Regions from separate parts of the Enterobacter sp. I4 genome, predicted to be linked through region 1. Evidence: predicted binding sites of a transcription regulator. Region 1 holds the regulator's gene; the other holds the start of a gene.
What was found. The regulator Fur, encoded in region 1, represses iron uptake genes when iron is present. The targets are predictions, from matches to a motif close to ATAATAATGAGAACNACTATCAA.
Positions count from the first base shown of each region.

Region 2: the regulator Fur is predicted to act here: its motif matches at 7,246-7,268, upstream of MOQ06_RS09410 (TonB-dependent siderophore receptor).

Region 1 covers NZ_JALBUO010000003.1:542,585-553,802, reverse strand. The annotation lists gene MOQ06_RS21870 (N-acetylglucosamine repressor) at 1-311, opposite strand, end outside; gene nagA (N-acetylglucosamine-6-phosphate deacetylase) at 320-1,468, opposite strand; gene nagB (glucosamine-6-phosphate deaminase) at 1,524-2,324, opposite strand; gene nagE (PTS N-acetyl glucosamine transporter subunit IIABC) at 2,651-4,600, shown strand; gene glnS (glutamine--tRNA ligase) at 4,770-6,434, shown strand; partial or broken gene MOQ06_RS21845 (hypothetical protein) at 6,686-6,754, opposite strand; gene chiP (chitoporin) at 6,880-8,277, shown strand; gene chiQ (ChiQ/YbfN family lipoprotein) at 8,325-8,654, shown strand; gene fur (ferric iron uptake transcriptional regulator) at 8,750-9,196, opposite strand; gene fldA (flavodoxin FldA) at 9,488-10,018, opposite strand; gene ybfE (LexA regulated protein) at 10,174-10,461, opposite strand; gene ybfF (esterase) at 10,590-11,218, opposite strand, start outside.
Region 2 covers NZ_JALBUO010000001.1:1,968,904-1,980,121, reverse strand. The annotation lists gene trpCF (bifunctional indole-3-glycerol-phosphate synthase TrpC/phosphoribosylanthranilate isomerase TrpF) at 1-485, shown strand, start outside; gene trpB (tryptophan synthase subunit beta) at 496-1,689, shown strand; gene trpA (tryptophan synthase subunit alpha) at 1,689-2,498, shown strand; gene yedE (selenium metabolism membrane protein YedE/FdhT) at 2,675-3,886, shown strand; gene yedF (sulfurtransferase-like selenium metabolism protein YedF) at 3,883-4,116, shown strand; gene MOQ06_RS09435 (hypothetical protein) at 4,534-4,872, shown strand; gene ompW (outer membrane protein OmpW) at 4,914-5,546, opposite strand; partial or broken gene MOQ06_RS09425 (YkgJ family cysteine cluster protein) at 5,715-5,807, shown strand; gene MOQ06_RS09420 (YciC family protein) at 5,833-6,576, shown strand; gene MOQ06_RS09415 (septation protein A) at 6,590-7,129, shown strand; gene MOQ06_RS09410 (TonB-dependent siderophore receptor) at 7,310-9,496, shown strand; gene yciA (acyl-CoA thioester hydrolase YciA) at 9,596-9,991, shown strand; gene tonB (TonB system transport protein TonB) at 10,038-10,766, opposite strand; gene MOQ06_RS09395 (YciI family protein) at 10,988-11,218, shown strand, end outside.

The DNA.
Region 1 (11,218 bases):
TCGTAGAGCGTAAGCGTGGTGTCATGACGGCCTAAACGGACGCCAATCGCCTGAAAGTTGCGGGTTTCAGTAACGATGGAGATCGCGCGGCGGCCTCCGGTGGAGGCCTGCTGATCGACTTCTTTGATCAGGCCGCGCTCAATAAGCTGACGCGTAATTTTTGTCACGCTGGCGGGAGCAAGCTGGCTTTGTTCGGCTATCTGGATGCGTGAGATTGGCCCGTGCTGGTCAATCAGGCGATAAACTGCCGCGCTGTTAAGCTGTTTAACGAGATCGACATTACCGATTTGAGCTTGTCCGCCTGGTGTCATACTTTTACTTACTCAGTGACGACCTCGTTACCATTAACGATGGTCTTAATAATTTTATAATCGTGTGTGAACGCCGTCAGGTTTGCAACCATACCGGGTGCAATACCACCGAGCCGTTTATCCACGCCAATTGCGCGTGCCGGATAAAGCGTGGCCATACGCAGCACTTCATCAAGTGCAATTCCGCAATGCTCAACGAGGTTACGTACCCCTTCGATCATCGTCAGAGAAGAACCGCTCAGCGTGCCGTTCTCATCCACGCACAGTCCATTCCGGTAGTATATTGTTTTACCAGCAAAAATGAACTGGTCAATATTTGCCCCTGCCGGTGCGGTGGCATCGGTTACCAGGCACAGCTTGTCGCCCTTAAGGCGCTTGGCGTTGCGGATGTTAGCGTAATCGACATGCATACCGTCGGCGATAATGCCGCAGTAGACGTCCGGCTCATCCAGAATAGCTCCAACCAGGCCCGGTTCGCGGCCGGTGATGTACGGCATCGCGTTGTAAAGGTGCGTGGCAAACGTAATGCCTGCGCGGAAACCTGCTTTCGCCTCCTTCAGCGTGGCGTTCGAGTGACCCGCTGATACCACAATCCCGGCGGCAGCCAGCTTGCTGATAACGTCCGTGCCGGTCATTTCCGGTGCCAGCGTGACTTTAACGATCGCATCGGCGTTGGCGCACAGGTAATCAACCAGTTCGGCATCCGGCTTGCGCACATAGTTCGGGTTATGGGTGCCTTTCTTGACCATGTTCAGCCATGGTCCTTCCAGATGCAGGCCCAGCGCCTGATTCGGATATTTTGCCTGGTACTCGCGCATGACGCGGATACCCTGCTTCATCAGGTCGTCGCTGCTGGTGATAAGCGTCGGCAGATAGCTGGTGCAGCCCGATTTCTCATTGGCTTTTTGCATGATTTCCAGCGTTTCAACCGTTACCGCCTCTGGGGTATCGTTAAACTGGACACCGCCGCAGCCGTTAAGCTGTACGTCGATGAAACCGGGGGAGATCGCAGCTCCATTGAGAGAACGCTGCTCGATCTCCGGCGGCAGTTCTGCCAGCGGGCAAACACGTTCAATCAGGCCATTGGCGATAACAATCGCATGGTCATCCAGAATTTCATGGCCGGTATAAATCCGACCGTGGGTTAAAGCGTACATATTGACCCCCGGTTAACAAAAGCGACCGCCCCTGAATAAAGAGGCGGTTATTCAATTACAGACCTTTGATGTTCTCTGCTTCTAACTCGTTGAAGTATTTCAGCGTTTTCACTTTCAGTTCCATGGTGGACGGTTCGTCACACACGATGACTGATTTTGGATGCAGCTGCAGGCAGCTGATGGTCCACATGTGGTTTACGTTACCTTCAACAGCGGCCTGAAGCGCCTGCGCTTTCACGGCTCCCAGCACCAGAATCATCACTTCTTCGGCATCCAGCAGGGTGCCTACGCCAACGGTCAGCGCGTATTTAGGCACCTGGTTCACGTCGCCGTCAAAGAAGCGGGAGTTAGCCACACGCGTGTCGTGGGTCAGCGTTTTGATACGTGTACGGGATGCCAGTGAAGAGGCCGGTTCGTTGAACGCGATGTGGCCATCGTTGCCCACGCCGCCCATAAACAGGTGGATTTTACCGTAAGAACGGATTTTTTCTTCATACTGACGGCATTCTGCGTCAATATCAGGCGCGTTTCCATTCAGCAGGTTAATATTTTCCGCCGGGATATCAACGTGATCGAAGAAGTTACGGTGCATAAAGCTGTGGTAGCTTTCCGGATGTTCCTTTGGCAGGCCGACATATTCGTCCATGTTAAAGGTCACAACGTGTTTGAAGCTAACCTGGCCCGCTTTATGCATTTCCACCAGCGCTTTATACGCGGTCAGCGGCGTGCCGCCGGTTGGAAGGCCGAGAACGAAAGGACGATCGGCAGTTGGCTTGAAGGCGTTGATGCGGTTAACGATATGACGTGCAGCCCATTTTCCGACTTGTTCAGCTGTTGCCAGGGGAATCAGTCTCATTATTCACCTCTAAAGTTTAAGTAAAAGTGGGCGGATGATTAGTGCAACCTGAACTAAGCGTAACCTGGAACCTTTCAGGCCGGATCAATCCGTCTTGATTTTTTGAATGATAAAATAAGTTTTCGTCGTTAGCCAGTGAAAGGGAGGGTTGAATACGATATTTGGTGACAATAATCACAAAAAATAGGTGTTTAATTTGCGATACGAATTAATTTTTCACACACTCACACTGCCAGTGAATCATCAACTGTATCTATCGTTCGTGACACAATAAAAAACATAGTTTATGCGCGAGCCTTCACAACGGGTCTCGTAGGGGGAATAGGATGAATATTTTAGGTTTTTTCCAGCGCCTCGGTAGGGCTTTGCAGCTCCCTATCGCCGTGCTACCGGTTGCAGCGCTCCTGCTGCGATTCGGGCAACCCGATCTTCTCAACGTGCCGTTTATCGCCCAGGCAGGCGGCGCAATTTTTGACAACCTGGCGCTGATTTTCGCCATCGGTGTGGCATCAAGCTGGTCTAAAGACAGCGCCGGTGCTGCGGCACTGGCCGGAGCCGTGGGTTACTTCATCCTCACGAAAGCGATGGTGACCATCAACCCTGAAATCAACATGGGCGTACTGGCGGGTATCATTACCGGTCTCGTCGGTGGTGCCGTGTACAACCGTTGGGCGGGTATCAAGCTCCCTGACTTCCTGAGCTTCTTCGGTGGAAAACGCTTCGTGCCGATCGCGACGGGCTTTTTCTGTCTGATCCTTGCCGCCATCTTTGGCTACGTGTGGCCACCGGTGCAGCACGCTATCCATGCGGGTGGCGAGTGGATCGTTTCCGCGGGCGCAATGGGTGCGGGTATCTTCGGCTTCATCAACCGTCTGCTGATCCCAACGGGTCTGCATCAGGTGCTGAACACCATCGCCTGGTTCCAGATTGGTGAGTTCACCAACGCGGCGGGCGCCGTATTCCACGGTGATATCAACCGCTTCTACGCAGGCGACGGCACCGCGGGCATGTTTATGTCCGGCTTCTTCCCAATCATGATGTTTGGTCTGCCTGGCGCTGCGCTGGCGATGTACCTGGCCGCGCCGAAAGCGCGTCGCCCAATGGTTGGCGGTATGCTGCTGTCCGTGGCGGTAACGGCCTTCCTGACCGGCGTGACCGAGCCGCTGGAATTCCTGTTCATGTTCCTGGCTCCGCTGCTGTACCTCATGCACGCCATCCTGACCGGTATCAGCCTGTTTGTTGCCACTCTTCTGGGCATCCATGCTGGCTTCTCCTTCTCCGCAGGCGCTATCGACTACGTGCTGATGTACAACCTGCCGGCGGCAAGCAGCAACGTCTGGATGCTGGTGGTGATGGGTCTGATCTTCTTCGTTATCTACTTCGTTCTGTTCAGCGCGGTTATTCGCATGTTTAACCTGAAGACGCCGGGCCGCGAAGACACGAAAGACGACGTTGTTACCAGCGAAGCAAACAGCAATACCGAAGAAGGTTTAACCCAGCTGGCAACCAGCTACATTGCCGCGGTAGGCGGTACCGACAACCTGAAAGCCATTGATGCCTGTATTACCCGTCTGCGCCTGACCGTTGGCGACTCTGCGCGCGTAAGCGATGCAATGTGTAAACGCCTGGGCGCGTCTGGCGTGGTGAAGCTGAACAAGCAAACCATCCAGGTCATCGTGGGTGCGAAAGCCGAATCTATCGGCGACGAGATGAAAAAAGTGGTTGCCCGTGGGCCGGTTGCTGCCGCGTCAGCGGATAGCGCTCCGGTGACTGACGCTCCGGCTGCTAAACCGCAGGCGGTGCCAAACGCGGTGACCGTCGCGGCGCTGGTTTCTCCGGTGACAGGTGACGTCGTTGCGCTTGAGCAGGTGCCTGACGAAGCGTTCGCCAGCAAGGCGGTAGGTGACGGCGTGGCGGTGAAGCCTACGGACAAAACCGTGGTCTCTCCGGCAGCCGGTACTATCGTGAAAATCTTCAACACCAACCACGCGTTCTGCCTGGAAACGGAAAAAGGCGCGGAGATCGTTGTCCATATGGGTATCGACACCGTTGCGCTGAACGGTCAGGGCTTTACTCGCCTGGTGGAAGAGGGCGCTGAAGTCGTGGCAGGCCAGCCGATCCTGGAAATGGATCTGGATTACCTGAACGCCAATGCGCGCTCCATGATAAGCCCGGTGGTATGCAGCAACATCGACGACTTCAGCGGTCTGGTTATCCAGGCGCAGGGTCAGGTGGTTGCCGGTCAAACGCCACTGTATGAGATTAAAGGCAAGTAATCGCTCCTGAGTAGAGTTATGCCTTTAGCGGCGGGGGATATCCTCCGCCGCTTTTTTTTGCAGCAATTGCCCCCATTATTTTCTTCCGGGACGTTTTAAGGGTTGTCACTACGTCCGGCTTATAAGATCATATGCCGTTATACGTTGTTTACGCTTTGAGGAATCCACGATGAGTGAGGCAGAAGCCCGCCCGAGTAACTTTATTCGTCAGATCATCGATGAAGATCTGGCCAGTGGTAAGCACACCACGGTGCATACGCGTTTCCCGCCGGAGCCAAACGGCTACCTGCACATTGGTCACGCTAAATCGATCTGCCTGAACTTTGGCATCGCCCAGGATTACCAGGGACAGTGCAACCTGCGTTTCGATGACACCAACCCAGTAAAAGAAGACATCGAATACGTTGAGTCGATCAAAAACGACGTGCAGTGGCTGGGCTTCAACTGGTCTGGCGATATCTGCTACTCCTCTGACTATTTCGATCGGCTGTACGCCTATGCGGTTGAGTTGATCAACAAAGGTCTGGCCTACGTTGACGAGCTGTCTGCTGACGAAATCCGTGAGTATCGCGGTACGCTGACTCAGCCTGGCAAAAACAGCCCGTTCCGCGATCGCAGCGTGGAAGAGAACCTGGCGCTGTTTGAAAAAATGCGCGCCGGCGGCTTCGAAGAAGGTAAAGCGTGCCTGCGCGCCAAAATCGATATGGCGTCACCGTTCATCGTGATGCGCGACCCGGTGCTGTACCGCATTAAGTTCGCGGAACACCATCAGACCGGCAATAAGTGGTGCATCTACCCGATGTACGACTTCACCCACTGCATCAGCGATGCGCTGGAAGGCATTACGCACTCTCTGTGCACGCTGGAGTTCCAGGACAACCGTCGTCTGTACGACTGGGTGCTGGATAACATCACGATCCCCGTGCATCCGCGTCAGTACGAGTTCTCTCGCCTGAATCTGGAATACACCGTGATGTCCAAGCGTAAGCTGAACCTGCTGGTAACCGACAAGCACGTTGAAGGCTGGGACGATCCGCGCATGCCGACCATCTCGGGCCTGCGTCGTCGTGGTTATACTGCCGCGTCCATTCGCGAGTTCTGCAAACGTATCGGCGTCACCAAGCAGGACAACACCATTGAGATGGCCTCTCTGGAATCCTGCATTCGTGAAGATCTGAACGAAAACGCGCCTCGCGCGATGGCGGTTATCGATCCGGTGAAGCTGGTCATCGAAAACTATCACGGCGGCAGCGAAATGGTCTCTATGCCAAACCATCCGAACAAACCGGAAATGGGCACCCGTGACGTGCCGTTCAGCGGTGAAATCTGGATCGATCGCGCTGACTTCCGTGAAGAAGCGAACAAGCAGTACAAGCGTCTGGTGCTGGGCAAAGAGGTTCGCCTGCGCAACGCCTACGTGATCAAAGCCGAGCGCGTGGAGAAGGATGCAGAAGGTAACATCACGACTATCTTTTGTACCTATGATGCAGAGACGCTGAGCAAAGATCCGGCGGATGGACGTAAAGTGAAGGGCGTTATTCACTGGGTGAGCGCGACGCACGCGCTGCCGGTTGAGATCCGCCTGTACGATCGCCTGTTCAGCGTGCCGAACCCTGGCGCGGCGGAAGACTTCCTCGCCACCATCAACCCGGAATCGCTGGTCATCAAACAGGGCTACGCGGAACCGTCTCTGAAAGCCGCTGAAGCCGGTAAAGCGTTCCAGTTCGAACGTGAAGGTTACTTCTGCCTGGACAGCCGCTACAGCACGGCTGAAAAACCGGTATTTAACCGTACCGTGGGTCTGCGCGATACCTGGACTAAGATCGGCGAATAATAACGCTGCACTGGTCAATGAGAAACAAACGCCGCGTAATGCGGCGTTTTTTTATTTAACGATCATGTCGTTAAGCAAAGGGGGAAAAAGTATAAATAAAAAATGCAGGTCAACGTGGTGCTACTTATTTTTTTGAAAAAAGTTTCTCTGTTTATGAAAAACTGAATCCGCTTAAAATAAATTCTTCATTACCTTGTTACTTACTGAAAACGCGTCTGTTCCCCGCCAGCGCTCACTCCGCGGTAATTGTTACAAGCCGCTACGAAATATGTGCACTTCGTCATAATACTGACTTTTGCCTCATTAAAAGCATTGATAATTCGCGTCGCGAAAAATAACCTAAAGACGGTAGTTAATTCGAGGGTATTTCTGACTACCCCTGACCGTTTGGTCTTTTTATTTTTCGCCGTTTAAGGCGTTTTAATTCGTCAAAGAGGAATAATCTATGCGTACGTTCAGTGGCAAACGTAGTGCGCTGGCGCTGGCTATCGCCGGTGTGACAGCAATGTCGGGTCTGGTGGTTGCGCCAGAAGCAAAAGCAGCCGGTTTCATCGAAGATTCTACCCTCACGGGCGGTATTTATTACTGGCAGCGTGAGCGTGACCGTAAAGACGTCACTGAAGATAAATACAAAACCAACCTTTCTCACTCCACCTGGAACGCCAATCTGGATTTCCAGTCGGGATATGCCGCCGATATGTTCGGTCTGGATATTGCGGCATTTACGGCAATTGAAATGGCGGAAAATGGTGACAGCGGCCACCCGAATGAAATTGCTTTCTCCTCCAGCAACAAAGCTTATAAAGAAGACTGGTCCGGGGATAAAAGCGGCATCAGCCTGTATAAAGCGGCTGCGAAATTCAAATATGGCCCGGTCTGGGCGCGTGGTGGTTATATTCAGCCAACCGGCCAGACGCTGTTAGCCCCGCACTGGAGCTTTATGCCGGGTACCTATCAGGGGGCGGAAGCTGGCGCTAATTTTGACTACGGCGATGCGGGTGCGCTGAGCTTCTCCTATATGTGGACCAACGAGTACAAAGCGCCGTGGCACATTGAGATGGACAAGTTCTATCAAAACGATAAAAAAACAAAGGTCGACTATCTCCACTCGCTCGGCGCGAAGTATGACTTCAAAAACGATCTGGTGCTGGAAGCCGCCTTTGGTCAGGCTGAAGGCTATATCGATCAGTATTTTGCGAAAGCCAGCTACAAATTTGATATCGCAGGCAGCCCGCTGAGCACCAGCTACCAGTTCTACGGTACGCGCGATAAGGTCAGCGATGGCGGCGTAAATGATATCTATGACGGTACGGCCTGGCTGCAGGCGCTGACCTTCGGCTACAAGGTAGGCCAGGTCGATTTGCGTCTGGAAGGGACGTGGGTGAAGGCAGAAGGGCAGCAGGGCTACTTCCTGCAGCGTATGACGCCAACCTACGCCTCCTCCAACGGTCGCCTGGACATCTGGTGGGATAACCGCTCTGACTTCAACGCCGACGGTGAAAAAGCGGTCTTCTTCGGCGCGATGTATGACCTGAAGAACTGGAACCTGCCGGGCTGGGCTGTAGGGGCATCCTACGCGTACGCCTGGGACGCGAAGCCGGGGGATATGGCGACGCCGGACGCTTACTACGATCCGAACTACCGTCTGAAGGAGTCTTCATACAGTCTGGATGCGATTTACACCCTTCAGGAAGGCCGGGCGAAAGGCACGATGTTTAAGCTGCACTTCACCCAGTATGACAACCACTCCGATATCCCGAGCTACGCGGGCGGTTACGGCAACATCTTCCAGGATGAACGTGACGTGAAGTTCATGGTCATCGCGCCATTCACCATCTTCTGATGAAGAGTCCGGCGGGTTAGCTCCCGCCGAACCGGAGACTAAATATGATGAAAAAAATCGTAATCGTCGCGCTGCTGGCATCGGGGCTGGTGGCGTGCGCGCAGGAACCGGCGCCAAAGGAAGATTCTCGCCTGAAGGAGGCGTATAGCGCCTGCATCAATACCGCGCAAGGCTCGCCTGAGAAGATTGAAGCCTGCCAGAGCGTGCTGGACGTGCTGAAAAAAGACAAGGCGCACGAGCAGTTCGCCAAGCAGGAAACCGTTCGCGTGATGGACTATCAGGCCTGCATTCAGGCGCGTAAAACGGGTAACGATCAGGAAGTGGCGAAGCGTTGCGACAAGATTTGGGAAGACATTCGAAGCAATAACGGTAAGTAACCTGCTGTTATCCTCCCCGGTGGCGCTGCGCCACCGGGCTTTTTTTGGGCAAAAAAAAGCCAACCTTTCGGCTGGCTCAGAGTATGAACGCTAACTTATTTTGCGTCGTGCGCGTGTTCATTTTCGCGGCAATCACCTTCAGCGCAGTGACCGTACAGGTACAGGCTATGGTTAGTCAGGCGGATGCCATGACGGGCGGCGATTTCACGCTGGCGTGATTCAATGGAATCATCGCTAAATTCAATGACCTTGCCGCAATCGAGGCAGATCAGGTGATCGTGGTGGTGCTGCTGAGTCAGCTCGAACACGGATTTACCGCCTTCGAAATTATGACGAGTAACAATGCCCGCGTCATCGAACTGGTTCAGCACACGATAGACGGTTGCCAGCCCAATCTCTTCACCCATATCGATAAGACGCTTGTAAAGGTCTTCCGCACTGACATGGTGATTGTCTGGCCCCTGAAGCACTTCAAGGATTTTTAACCGAGGAAGCGTTACTTTCAGGCCAGCTTTCTTTAATGCGGTATTGTTGTCAGTCATGCGGAATCTGTCCTGTTGCTAAACGATTCACTTCTAAAGAAGAAGTGACAGAAAATGCACTTGGGATAATGCGTCTCATTATAGAACTGCCATGGCTAAATGAAAACTGCAAGTCTCAAGCAAAGTATGCTTATAAAAACGTGGTATCACCAACAAACTTGTTCGATGGCACCCACTTTTTACCAGGGGGATATTGTACAGGTCTGAACGAAAAAGTTAAAAGTTTGTAGCAATTAATTTAATCGGTATAACCTGGAAAACGGGCGCAACCGGAGCTGCGCCGCAGGGAAATCAGGCGTTAAGAATGTCGTCCAGGTTCAGCTCTTCGCGGATCTGCTTAACCCATTTTTCAACACGCTCAGCGGTAAGCTCTGGCTGACGGTCTTCGTCAATCGCCAGGCCAACGAAGTGATCGTCATCTGCCAGGCCTTTAGAGGCTTCGAAGTGATAACCCGCCGTTGGCCAGTGGCCGACAATTGCCGCACCGCGTGGCTCAATGATGTCGCGAATGGTGCCCAGCGCATCACAGAAGTATTCAGCATAGTCTTCCTGATCGCCACAGCCGAACAGGGCAACCAGCTTGCCGTTGAAGTCGACTTCTTCCAGCGTCGGGAAGAAATCATCCCAGTCACACTGCGCTTCACCGTAGTACCAGGTCGGGATGCCCAGCAGCAGGATGTCATAGCCCTCGAGATCTTCTTTGCTGCTCTTGGCGATGTCATGCACATCAGCAACGTCTTTACCGAGCTGTTTTTGAATGTTTTTTGCGATATTTTCAGTATTGCCGGTATCACTGCCAAAGAAAATGCCGATGATTGCCATGAGTAAAATAACCTCTTGAAACTTAATGGTATGGTGGCGCAAATTGTCCACGGATAAGGGCAATAATAGCAGAACTGGCAACCCTGCGGAAACAGCTATCACGCAGGACTGCACTCTGTGCTACATGAAAAGGGTAATATTGGGGATTTTCTGAGTTACGCCTTGCCGCGTAAGGCCTCAAGTTGGGCGATCAGCATCTCTTCGATCAGTTCGCTGCGGCTGATGTTGCGCGCGTCAGCCAGCTCGTTAAGCGCATCGACGGCATCGGCATTCAGCTTCAGTTCGACACGCTTAAGCCCACGATTTTTATCGCGTTTAAGCTGGTTGCGTTTATTAATACGCAGCTGTTCATCACGCGAAAGCGGATTCGTTTTCGGTCGTCCCGGTCGACGCTCATTCGCGAACAGATCTAGTGTCGTACGGTCCGTTTGTTCTTTGGCCATGATTCTGAGACTTCGGGGGAAACACGCCGCCCTGCTAATGCCCGGGCGATAAGCGCGCCATCATACATCACCCAAATCCACACGCCAACGACTGGAAGCCCGTCGTCTTCCGGTCGCTGGCTTTTTAATCAATTCGCAGTATCAGTGAGATAGCGACGAATGGCGCGCAGTACGGCATCCGGTTTTTCCGCGTGCACCCAGTGCCCGGCGCCGGCAATCACGTGGGCGCGAGCCTGCGGGAACTGCGCCAGCAGCGTGTCGCGGTACGCGTCAGTGACGTAGGGGGAGTTACCGCCACGGATAAAGAGGGTAGGGTGCGGCCAGGCGGGTACATTCTCCCAGCCCACGATGTGCGAATATTGATCCCACAGCACCGGCACGTTAAAGCGCCATTGTCCGTCCACAAACGATTTCAACAGGAACTGCACCACGCCCTCTTCATCAAGATGGTCGCGCATAACGGTAGCCGCCTGCTGGCGGGTGGAAGCGCCTGACGCCGTCACGGCGCCGATCGCAGCAAAAATTTCATCGTGGCGACGAACGTCGTAATTGACGGGCGCAACGTCAATGACCACCAGCCCGGAGATGCGCTCGGGCGCGAGCGCGGTGAGCGCCATCACCGCCTTGCCGCCCATTGAGTGCCCGATGAGCGTCGCTGTCTGGATATCGTTCGCATCCAGCGTGTCCAGCAGATCCTGCGCCATGGCCGCATAGGTCATCTCCTCTGAACGCCCGGAAAGACCGTGGTTTCGCATAT
Region 2 (11,218 bases), on a different contig from region 1:
GCGACGAACAGGCGCGTAAGGTCATCGCGGCGGCCCCGCTCAGCTATGTGGGCGTGTTCCGCAATGCGGACATCAACGACGTTGCGGCGAAAGCGGAAGCGTTAGAACTGAGCGCGGTTCAGCTCCACGGCGATGAAGACCAGGCGTATATCGATGCGCTTCGAGCCGTTCTCGCGCCTCAGATTCAAATCTGGAAAGCACAACGCGTCGAAGCCACGCTGCCCGCACGTAACCTGAACCAGGTGGATAAATACGTGCTTGATAACGGCCAGGGCGGTACCGGACAGCGTTTCGACTGGTCACTGCTGCGTGGCGAAGCGCTGGACAACGTTCTGCTGGCAGGTGGATTAAGCCCCGATAACTGCGTGGAAGCGGCTAAAACCGGCTGCGCAGGCCTCGATTTCAATTCAGGCGTAGAGAGCCAGCCGGGTATAAAAGATGCCAGCAAGCTGGCCTCGGTATTTAAAACTCTGCGCGCATATTAAGGAAGAGAAGATGACGACATTACTTAACCCGTATTTCGGTGAATTCGGTGGGATGTACGTCCCGCAGATCCTGATGCCCGCCCTGCGCCAGCTGGAAGAAGCCTTCGTAAGCGCGCAGAAAGATCCGGCGTTTCAGGCTGAATTTACCGACCTGCTGAAAAACTACGCCGGTCGCCCGACGGCGCTGACCAAATGCCGTAACCTGACCGAAGGCACGCGGACGACGCTGTACCTTAAGCGCGAAGACCTGCTGCACGGCGGGGCGCACAAAACTAACCAGGTGCTGGGCCAGGCGCTGCTCGCGAAGCGCATGGGCAAAACCGAAATCATCGCCGAAACCGGTGCGGGCCAGCACGGCGTGGCCTCGGCGCTCGCCAGCGCCCTGCTCGGCCTGAAATGCCGCATCTATATGGGGGCAAAGGACGTTGAGCGTCAGTCTCCAAACGTGTTCCGCATGCGTCTGATGGGCGCGGAAGTGATCCCGGTGCACAGCGGTTCCGCCACGCTGAAAGATGCCTGCAACGAAGCGCTCCGCGACTGGTCCGGCAGCTACGAAACCGCGCACTACATGCTCGGCACGGCGGCGGGTCCGCATCCGTTCCCAACCATCGTTCGAGAATTTCAGCGCATGATCGGCGAAGAGACCAAAGCGCAGATCCTCGAGAAAGAGGGTCGCCTGCCGGATGCGGTGATCGCCTGCGTTGGCGGAGGCTCTAACGCCATCGGCATGTTTGCCGATTTTATCGACGAGACCAGCGTTGGGCTGATTGGCGTAGAGCCAGCCGGTCACGGGATCGAAACCGGCGAGCACGGCGCGCCGCTGAAGCACGGTCGCGTGGGGATCTACTTCGGCATGAAGGCCCCGATGATGCAGACCGACGAAGGGCAGATTGAAGAGTCTTACTCAATTTCTGCCGGGCTGGATTTCCCGTCCGTTGGGCCGCAGCACGCCTTCCTCAACAGCACCGGCCGCGCGGATTACGTCTCTATCACCGATGATGAAGCGCTGGAAGCCTTTAAAACGCTGTGCCGCAATGAAGGGATTATCCCGGCGCTGGAGTCCTCACACGCGCTTGCACACGCGCTGAAGATGATGAAAGCGGACCCGGAGAAAGAGCAGCTATTGGTGGTTAACCTTTCCGGTCGCGGAGATAAAGATATCTTTACCGTTCACGATATTCTGAAAGCACGAGGGGAAATTTGATGGAACGCTACGACAACGCATTTGCACAGCTGAAAGCCCGCCAGGAAGGCGCGTTCGTTCCCTTCGTTACGCTGGGCGACCCCGGTCCGGAGCAGTCGCTGAAAATCATCGACACCCTGATTGAAGCCGGTGCCGACGCTCTTGAACTGGGGATCCCGTTCTCGGATCCGCTGGCGGATGGCCCGACCATCCAGAACGCCACCCTGCGCGCCTTTGCCGCGGGCGTCACGCCGACCCAGTGCTTCGAGATGCTGGCGGCAATTCGCCAGAAGCATCCGACCATTCCGATCGGCCTGCTGATGTACGCTAACCTGGTCTTCAGCCGCGGTATTGACGAGTTTTACGCCGAGTGCGCCCGCGTTGGCGTTGACTCCGTGCTGGTCGCTGACGTTCCGGTGGAGGAATCTGCGCCGTTCCGCCAGGCGGCGATGCGCCACAACGTCGCGCCAATCTTCATCTGCCCGCCGAACGCCGATGACGCACTGCTGCGCCAGATTGCCTCGTACGGGCGCGGCTATACCTACCTGCTCTCCCGTGCGGGCGTTACCGGCGCGGAGAACAAAGCCGCGCTGCCGCTGCACCATCTGGTGGAAAAGCTGGCGGAATATCACGCTGCGCCGCCGCTTCAGGGCTTCGGGATATCCTCCCCGGACCAGGTTACCGCAGCGATTGAGGCGAAGGCGGCTGGCGCGATTTCCGGTTCGGCTATCGTGAAAATCATCGAGAAAAACGTAGACAAGCCCGCGCAGATGCTGGCTGAGCTGAAAGCGTTCGTCACTGCCATGAAAGCGGCAACGCGCAGCGCCTGACCGTCCTGACCGTCTGGCCTCGCTGCCGGGCGGTCTTCTTTCCGATACGGCCTTCAGCGTGTCGGGTCAAAATTGATCGCGTCGATATTTTCGGCGTGAATAGCTTTTCAAACGTTTACGTAAGCGTATGATCTGGGCTCTTTTTAGCGTTATCCTTCTGAGTTCAGAGGTTATTCATGTCATGGCATTACTTCAAACAGACTTACCTGGTTAAGTTCTGGTCACCTGTTCCGGCCGTCATCGCGGCAGGCATTCTCTCCACTTATTATTTCGGTATTACCGGCACCTTCTGGGCCGTCACGGGCGAATTTACCCGCTGGGGCGGACAGCTCCTTCAGCTGGCAGGCGTACACGCCGAAGAGTGGGGCTACTTTAAACTCATTCATCTGGAAGGCACGCCGCTGACCCGTATTGACGGAATGATGATCGTCGGTATGTTCGGCGGCTGTTTTGCCGCCGCGCTGTGGGCGAACAACGTTAAGCTGCGGATGCCAAAAAGCCGCATTCGCATTATGCAGGCGGTGGTCGGCGGTATCATTGCCGGCTTTGGCGCGCGCCTGGCGATGGGCTGTAACCTTGCCGCGTTCTTCACCGGTATACCGCAGTTTTCGCTGCATGCCTGGTTCTTTGCCGTTGCCACCGCCATCGGCTCTTACTTTGGTGCAAAATTCACCCTGCTGCCGCTGTTCCGCATTCCGGTGAAAATGACCAAAGTCAGCGCGGCCTCGCCGTTAACACAGAAGCCTGACCAGGCGCGGCGCCGCTTCCGTCTCGGTATGCTGGTCTTTTTCGCCATGATTGCCTGGGCGATTTGCACTGCGATGAATCAGCCTAAGCTCGGTCTGGCGATGCTGTTCGGCGTTGGGTTTGGTCTGCTGATTGAACGCGCGCAGATCTGCTTTACGTCCGCGTTTCGCGATATGTGGATCACCGGGCGCACGATGATGGCGAAGGCGATCGTAGCCGGTATGGCGGTCAGCGCTATCGGCATCTTTAGCTACGTGCAGCTCGGCGTCGAGCCGAAAATCATGTGGGCGGGCCCGAATGCCGTCATTGGCGGCCTGCTGTTTGGTTTTGGCATCGTGCTGGCAGGCGGATGTGAGACCGGCTGGATGTACCGCGCCGTGGAAGGCCAGGTACACTACTGGTGGGTAGGTCTGGGTAACGTGATTGGCTCGACCATTCTGGCGTACTGCTGGGATGACGTTTCTCCGGTGCTTGCAACGAACTGGGATAAGGTCAACCTGCTGAACGCCTTTGGCCCGCTCGGCGGACTGCTGGTAACGTACGGCCTGCTGTTAATCGCCTTCTTACTGGTTATCGCGCAGGAGAAGCGCTTCTTCCGCCGCGCCTCAGCTACAACGAAAACTCGGGAGAATGCAGCATGAAAGAGATCGTTCCGGACTATCGCCTCGATATGGTAGGTGAACCCTGCCCTTATCCCGCCGTCGCCACGCTTGAAGCCCTGCCACAGTTAAACAAAGGAGAAATTCTGGAGGTCGTGAGCGACTGCCCGCAGTCCATCAACTCTATTCCGCTTGATGCCAAAAACCACGGCTACACGGTGCTGGATATCCAGCAGGATGGGCCAACCATACGGTATTTAATTCAGAAGTAATATTCCGATCTAAAAAGGCCTCCTGGAGGCCTTTTTTTAGCTTACTGGCTTTGGCCACCGCCGCCTTTTAAGCTTTGGGAGGCATGAATGTATGGTGAGTCGTGTTCCGCAAGCTGAACAAAGCGCACCGTGAGGTTGGTTGTGTGCTGCACTAAAGATGGTAAAGTAAAACTGTTTACCTGCACAAACCGGACACTCAAATTTGATGTTGGGGATATCCCCTCCAGCCAGGTGTATGGAATAACCACCATACAGCAATTATCCCCCTTGCAGGGATATATCGTCTTACGGTCCAAACCTATGGGCGTGATGAAACGACAGGTTGTTGAAAGTTAACTCTTATTGATCCATGGCAACAGGAAAAATTTTTACTTAAGTAAAATCTTAAGCCTGGTTGAATAAGGTTTTGATGGATTGATGTTGGTAAGATTTTCTGGATTGTTGCTCTTTTTTATCTCTTTTCACGCGTTATCTTTAAATTTTTCGTCAACGGTTTTGCGGCTAAATTGTCCAGAAAGAGGGCCGGTAGAAATCATCCTGCACGTTTATGACCACACGCAGGAAAAATGGTCAGGGAATTTTGAAACCGGCGCGGGTCATAAGCGATCCGGCGATACTGAAATTATTCCCTTTGCGAACGGCGATATTCTGTTCCACTCCATCTCACGCGATACGTTCAGCTACCTGTATGATGGCGAATCGAGGCTCAGGTATTGCGCAAAGCTGGATGAACGGCCTGTTTACCCTTCTTTTTAAGCCGGTATGACTGGCCGCCGTGCGGCCAGTTTTTTGAACGATCAGAAACGATATCCCGCAGAGAACATAAACACCCACGGATCCAGACGGGTGCTGATACTCTGCTGCTCCCCGCCTGCTTTGAAACGCACGTCGGTATCAATATCCATGTACCAGACGGAGGCGTTGATTAGCCAGTCGCGGTTGATGAGGTAATCCAGCCCCACCTGCCCCGCCACGCCCCAGGAGTCCTTCAGGCTAAGATCGGTCAGCCCGGCCGCTTTCCCGGTATCGTTAAATTTCTCGTCGAAGAAGGTCGTATAGTTCACACCGGCACCAATATACGGACGCACCTTGCTGCTGGAGTCACCGAAGTACCACTGCGCCATCAGCGTTGGCGGTAAATGATGCACCGTGGCAATGTCTCCGGTCGGTCCTAAACCGACGCGGTGACGGAATGGCGTTGCGGCCAACAGCTCGACGCCAACGTTATCCGTTGCCATATAGGTGAACGTTAAGCCTAACTGGGTATTGTTGCTGACGTTAAAACCGCCCATTCCCAGTACGCTGTCTGAACCTTCCGTTGGACGAACCGTTGCCGAGCCGGCACGGATAAAGAATTCACCCGCTTCATGCGCGTACGCGCCACCAGAGAGACTGCTTAATACAAGGGCTGCCACCGCTACTTTTTTCATATCCGCTCCATCGTTGTGGTTTTAATAGCGATGGAGAATATACCTACAAATAAGTAATAAGTGATCTAACACAGATCACATTAAAACCAGTAACTTAACATTTATTGATCCAGATTAATTTTTACCAACATCATGTTAGCGCCTGTCTTGATATAGCCCGGCAAGACGGGATTACCGCTGCTTTACAAAGATATGCTTTTCCATACAAGCCTTGAGGCTGCCACCCGCGTGATATCCGGTGTACAATTGCCGGCTAATTAACACCTGCAATACTCAAGGAGAGTGCATGTCTATCACGGCGAAGTCTGTCTACCGTGACACGGGAAATTTTTTCCGCAATCAGTTCGTTACGTTTTTACTGATCGCGCTGTTGTGCGCCTTTATTACGGTGGTTCTGGGTCATGCGTTCTCACCCAGTGAAGAACAGATTGCTACGCTGAGCCAGGGGGATCATCTTGCAGGCAGCGCAGGCTTGTTTGACCTTGTGCAGAATATGACGCCAGAGCAACAGCAAATCCTGCTGCGCGCCTCCGCGGCATCGACGTTCTCCGGGTTAATTGGGAATGCGATTCTGGCAGGTGGCGTGCTGCTGATGATCCAGCTCGTTTCGGCCGGACACCGCGTTAGCGCGTTGCGTGCCATCGGTGCCAGCGCACCCGTGCTGCCGAAGCTGTTTATCCTTATCTTCCTGACCACGCTCCTGGTGCAGATGGGGATCATGCTGGTTGTCGTACCGGGCGTCCTGCTGGCGATTGTGCTTTCATTCGCACCGGTTATGGTTGTGCAGGACAAAATGGGGATCTTCACGGCGATGCGCAGCAGCATTAAGCTCGCGTGGGCGAACATGCGTCTGGTCGCCCCGGCCGTTATCAGCTGGCTGCTTGCCAAAACGCTCTTATTGCTGTTTGCGCCGAACTTTGCGGTATTAACGCCCAACGTCGGTGCGGTTGTCGCCAATACGCTGAGCAACCTGATTTCAGCCGTGCTGCTGGTCTATTTGTTCCGCCTGTATATGTTAATTCGTCAGTAACCGGGATCGCAGAATGAAGCAGTTTCTAGATTTTTTACCGCTGATCGTTTTTTTCGCGTTTTACAAGCTCTACGACATTTACGCCGGGACGCTGGCCCTGATTGTAGCAACGGCTGTAGTGCTGATTTATAGCTGGGTACGCTATCGCAAAGTTGAAAAGATGGCGCTCATCACCTTCCTAATGGTGGCGGTTTTTGGTGGCCTGACGCTGTTCTTCCATAACGATGAATTTATCAAATGGAAGGTGACGGTGATTTACGGGCTTTTTGCTGGCGCACTGCTCATCAGCCAGTGGGTAATGAAAAAACCCCTGATTCAGCGCATGCTGGGCAAAGAGCTGACGCTACCGCAGGAGGTGTGGTCTCGTCTGAACATCGCCTGGGCGCTGTTCTTTATTCTCTGTGGCCTGGCCAACATCTATATCGCCTTCTGGCTGCCGCAAAATATCTGGGTCAACTTTAAAGTCTTCGGGCTTACGGCCCTGACGCTGATCTTCACTCTGCTGAGCGGGGTTTATATCTACCGCCACATGCCGCAGGACGATAAGCAGTAATCAGATGGCCAGATCGCCTCGCGGTCTGGCCCCTCTCTTTTTCCTTCCCTATTCTCATCACGCTTTCTGCAAAAATGTCCGAATCATGAAGATTTTGTGGAGATTGCTCCCCCTTCATTGTAATGAGAATCACTATCATTAATATTCGTCATCGCATTTTTAACAAATGGAAATGAGTTGATGAATAAAACAATAAGATTTGCCCCCGCGTCACTGACGCTGGCCATGCTTTCCGCACTCAGCCAGAGCGCGCACGCAGCAGACGATCTCCTCGCCGATGGTGAAACCATGGTGGTTCAGGCCACCGCAGAGGAAGCACTCAAGCAGCAGCCGGGGGTTTCTGTCATCACCGCAAAAGACATTGAAAAGGATCCACCGGTTAACGATCTTTCGGAAATTATTCGCAAAATGCCCGGGGTTAATCTCACCGGAAACAGCGCTACGGGCAGCCGCGGCAACAATCGCCAGATCGACATTCGCGGCATGGGGCCAGAGAACACCCTGATCCTGATTGACGGTGTTCCGGTAACTTCCCGCAACTCGGTGCGCTACAGCTGGCGCGGCGAGCGCGACACCCGCGGTGACACTAACTGGGTTCCGCCAGAGATGGTCGAGCGCATTGAAGTGCTTCGTGGTCCTGCTGCTGCCCGCTACGGTTCGGGGGCCGCCGGCGGCGTCGTCAACATCATTACCAAACGCCCAACCAACGACTGGCACGGCTCGCTCTCCCTGTTCACCAACCAGCCTGAAAATGATAAAGAGGGGGCGACCAAACGCGCTAACTTTGACCTGAGCGGCCCGCTCGCGGGCGACGCGTTGACGATGCGTCTGTACGGGAATATCAACAAAACCGACGCGGATGCGCAGGACATCAATACCGCACAGAATGGCTCCTGGGCCGCCGGACGCGAAGGCGTACGTAATAAAGACATTAATGCCCTGCTCTCCTGGAAGCTCACGCCGCAGCAGATAATCGATTTCGATTACAGCTACAGCCGCCAGGGCAATATTTACGCTGGGGATACGCAGTACAGCAACGGCAACGTCAGCCCCAACGGGCTGGTATCGTCCCTTTATGGTCACGAAACTAACCGCATGTACCGCCAGTCATACGGTATTACCCATAACGGCATCTGGGACTGGGGCCAGTCAAAATTCGGTGTCTATTACGAGAAGACCAATAATACCCGCCTGGGCGAAGGCTCCACGGGTAAAGTGGAGGGGATGATCAATAGCGATAAATACGACACCAGCCGTCTCGAGTCATACCGCTCCACCGGTGAGCTGAATATTCCCTTCTTCTGGCTGGTCGATCAGACCCTGACCGTTGGCGCAGAGTGGAACCGTGATGAACTGAACGACCCGGCGTCGATGCAGGCAACTAACGTGTCGGGAGAGGTAATTAACGGCGTTTCCGGCACGGCCTCCGAGCGTAACAGCAAAAACAGCGCCGACCTGACCGGTATCTATCTTGAGGACAATATTGAAGCGCGTCCGGGCACCAGCCTGATCCCCGGCATCCGTTTTGATTACCACAATCAGTTTGGCAGTAACTGGAGCCCAAGCCTCAACCTCTCTCAGGATCTCGGCGACATGTTTAAGGTCAAAGCGGGTATCGCACGGGTATTTAAAGCGCCAAACCTGTATCAGTCCAGCGAGGGCTATCTGCTTTCCACCCGCGGTAATGGCTGCCCGAATAACGTTTCCGAAGGAAGCTGCTACCTGCTGGGCAACCCGGATTTGGATCCTGAAATCAGCGTGAACAAGGAAATCGGCCTCGCCTTCGCGCTGGAAGGCTACGAAGCCGGCATTACCTGGTTCCGAAACGATTATAAAAACAAGATCGTTTCGGGAACGGACGTGCTGGGGCAGACCAGCAGCGGTGTGAACATCCTTCAGTGGGAGAATGGTGGTAAGGCCGTCGTTGAGGGGCTGGAAGGTAACCTGACGGTCCCGGTGATTCGCGACACGCTCACCTGGCGCACCAACGCCACGTATATGATTCAGTCTGAAAGCAAAGATACCGGCAACCCGCTGTCGATTATTCCTGAATATACCGTCAACACCATGCTCGACTGGGAAGTAAACAGCAAACTCTCGGCAAACGTTACCTGGACCATGTACGGCCGCCAGAAGCCTCGGGAAAATGCGGAAATCCGTAAAGAGGAAGGCACGATGTCAGACCGGGAGATCGGCGCGTATTCCATCGTAGGGATCGGCGGTAATTATCAGCTGACAAAAAACCTGCGCCTTAATGCGGGAATCAGTAACCTCTTTGATAAGCAGATTTATCGTGAAAATGAGGGTGCGTCGACCTATAACGAACCGGGCCGCGCGTATTACGCAGGCGTAACCATGTCCTTCTGACCCTCAGGCGCCTGCTCTGCGGGCGCTATCCCCTATTCTCTCCAGCCAGAAATCATAGTAGCATCCCGCCTGAAGTCTTCAGTTATGAGTTAAAAAACAATGACAACAAATAGCGCCCCTCAGGGCGAACTGGTTTTACGCACACTGGCAATGCCTGCGGATACGAATGCCAATGGCGATATTTTTGGCGGCTGGTTGATGTCGCAAATGGATATGGGCGGTGCAATCCTTGCAAAAGAGATTGCTCACGGGCGGGTGGTAACTGTCCGGGTTGACGGAATGACCTTCCTGCGGCCCGTAGCGGTGGGCGACGTCGTTTGCTGCTACGCGCGCTGCGTTAAGCGCGGCAACACGTCCATCTCTGTCAACATTGAGGTATGGGTGAAGAAAGTCTCTTCTGAACCGATTGGCCAGCGCTACAAGGCGACTGAAGCGCTGTTTATCTATGTGGCGGTGGATAACGACGGAAAACCCCGTCCGCTACCCCAGAACTGATCCTCAGACGTAAAAAAAGCCTCACTCGAGGCTTTTTTTATTGCTGTTATTCCATTTGGGCCCCGCCGTTCAGGCGGAAGACAATGTTCACAATCAGCCCGTTGCCTGGCTTACCGGCTTCATAGCGCCACTTGCGCATGGCCGATTTAACTTCACGTTCAAACATATTGGATGGCTGCGCGGACAGGATCTGCACGTTATCCACGCGCCCGTCTGCCGTAACGTCAAATTTCACCCGTACTCGCCCTTCAATACGTAATGCCTGAGCGCGAGCCGGATACTGCGGCTGGTTACGGCTCAGCGCGCGCGGCCCCGCAGGCGCTGTTACCGCTGGTTTGGCCGCGGTCGCGGTGTTATTCATCAGCGGACGCGAAGGTGCGGTATTTTCAACCGGCTGCGTGGCGCGCGGCTCTACCGGACGCACTTCACGTTTAGGGCGTTCCTCCACCTTTTTGACCGGTTTCGGTTTCGGTTTTGGCTTTGGCTTCGGTTTTGGCTCTGGCTTATGGATGACCACCGGCGCTTCTTTCGGCGGCTCCGGAACGGGCTCAGGCTCTGGCTCCGGCTCAGCAACTGGCTGTGGCGGCGGAGGCGCAACCTGTGGCGGTTCAAGATCCGCAGGCGAGACCATGGTCACCGAAATTGGCTGCGCGGGCGCCGGCATTTCAATAACCTGATGAACCGAGGTATAGAGCAGACCCGCCACGACAGCACCGTGAATAACGACGGAAAGCAGCGTCGGCCATGGAAAGCGGCGAGGTAAATCAAGGGTCATCGAAGTCATAATCATCAACGTTAAAAAACCGAACTCCGATTTTAAATGCAAATAGCAATCATATTCAATAAGACACTTTGTCCTGGCGCAATTTAAGCGTACAAGAGGACAAAAAAGGGGCATCCAGATCAGGGTTTTAACATTGTTATTATCTTTGCATTGCAGACATTTGTGCTTTCACATAACGTAAATGACACTTTTACCGGTTAAGGAGCTTTGCCGTGCTTTACGTGATTTACGCTGAAGATGTATCTGATTCTCTGGAAAAACGTCTTTCCGTTCGCCCTGCCCATCTGGCGCGCTTACAGCTGTTGCAGGATGAAGGCCGGTTACTGACCGCGGGCCCGATGCCTGCCGTCGACAGCAACGATCCTGGTGCAGCGGGTTTTACCGGCTCAACGGTGATTGCCGAGTTTGAGTCTCTCGAAGCCGCACAGGCATGGGCAGAAGCA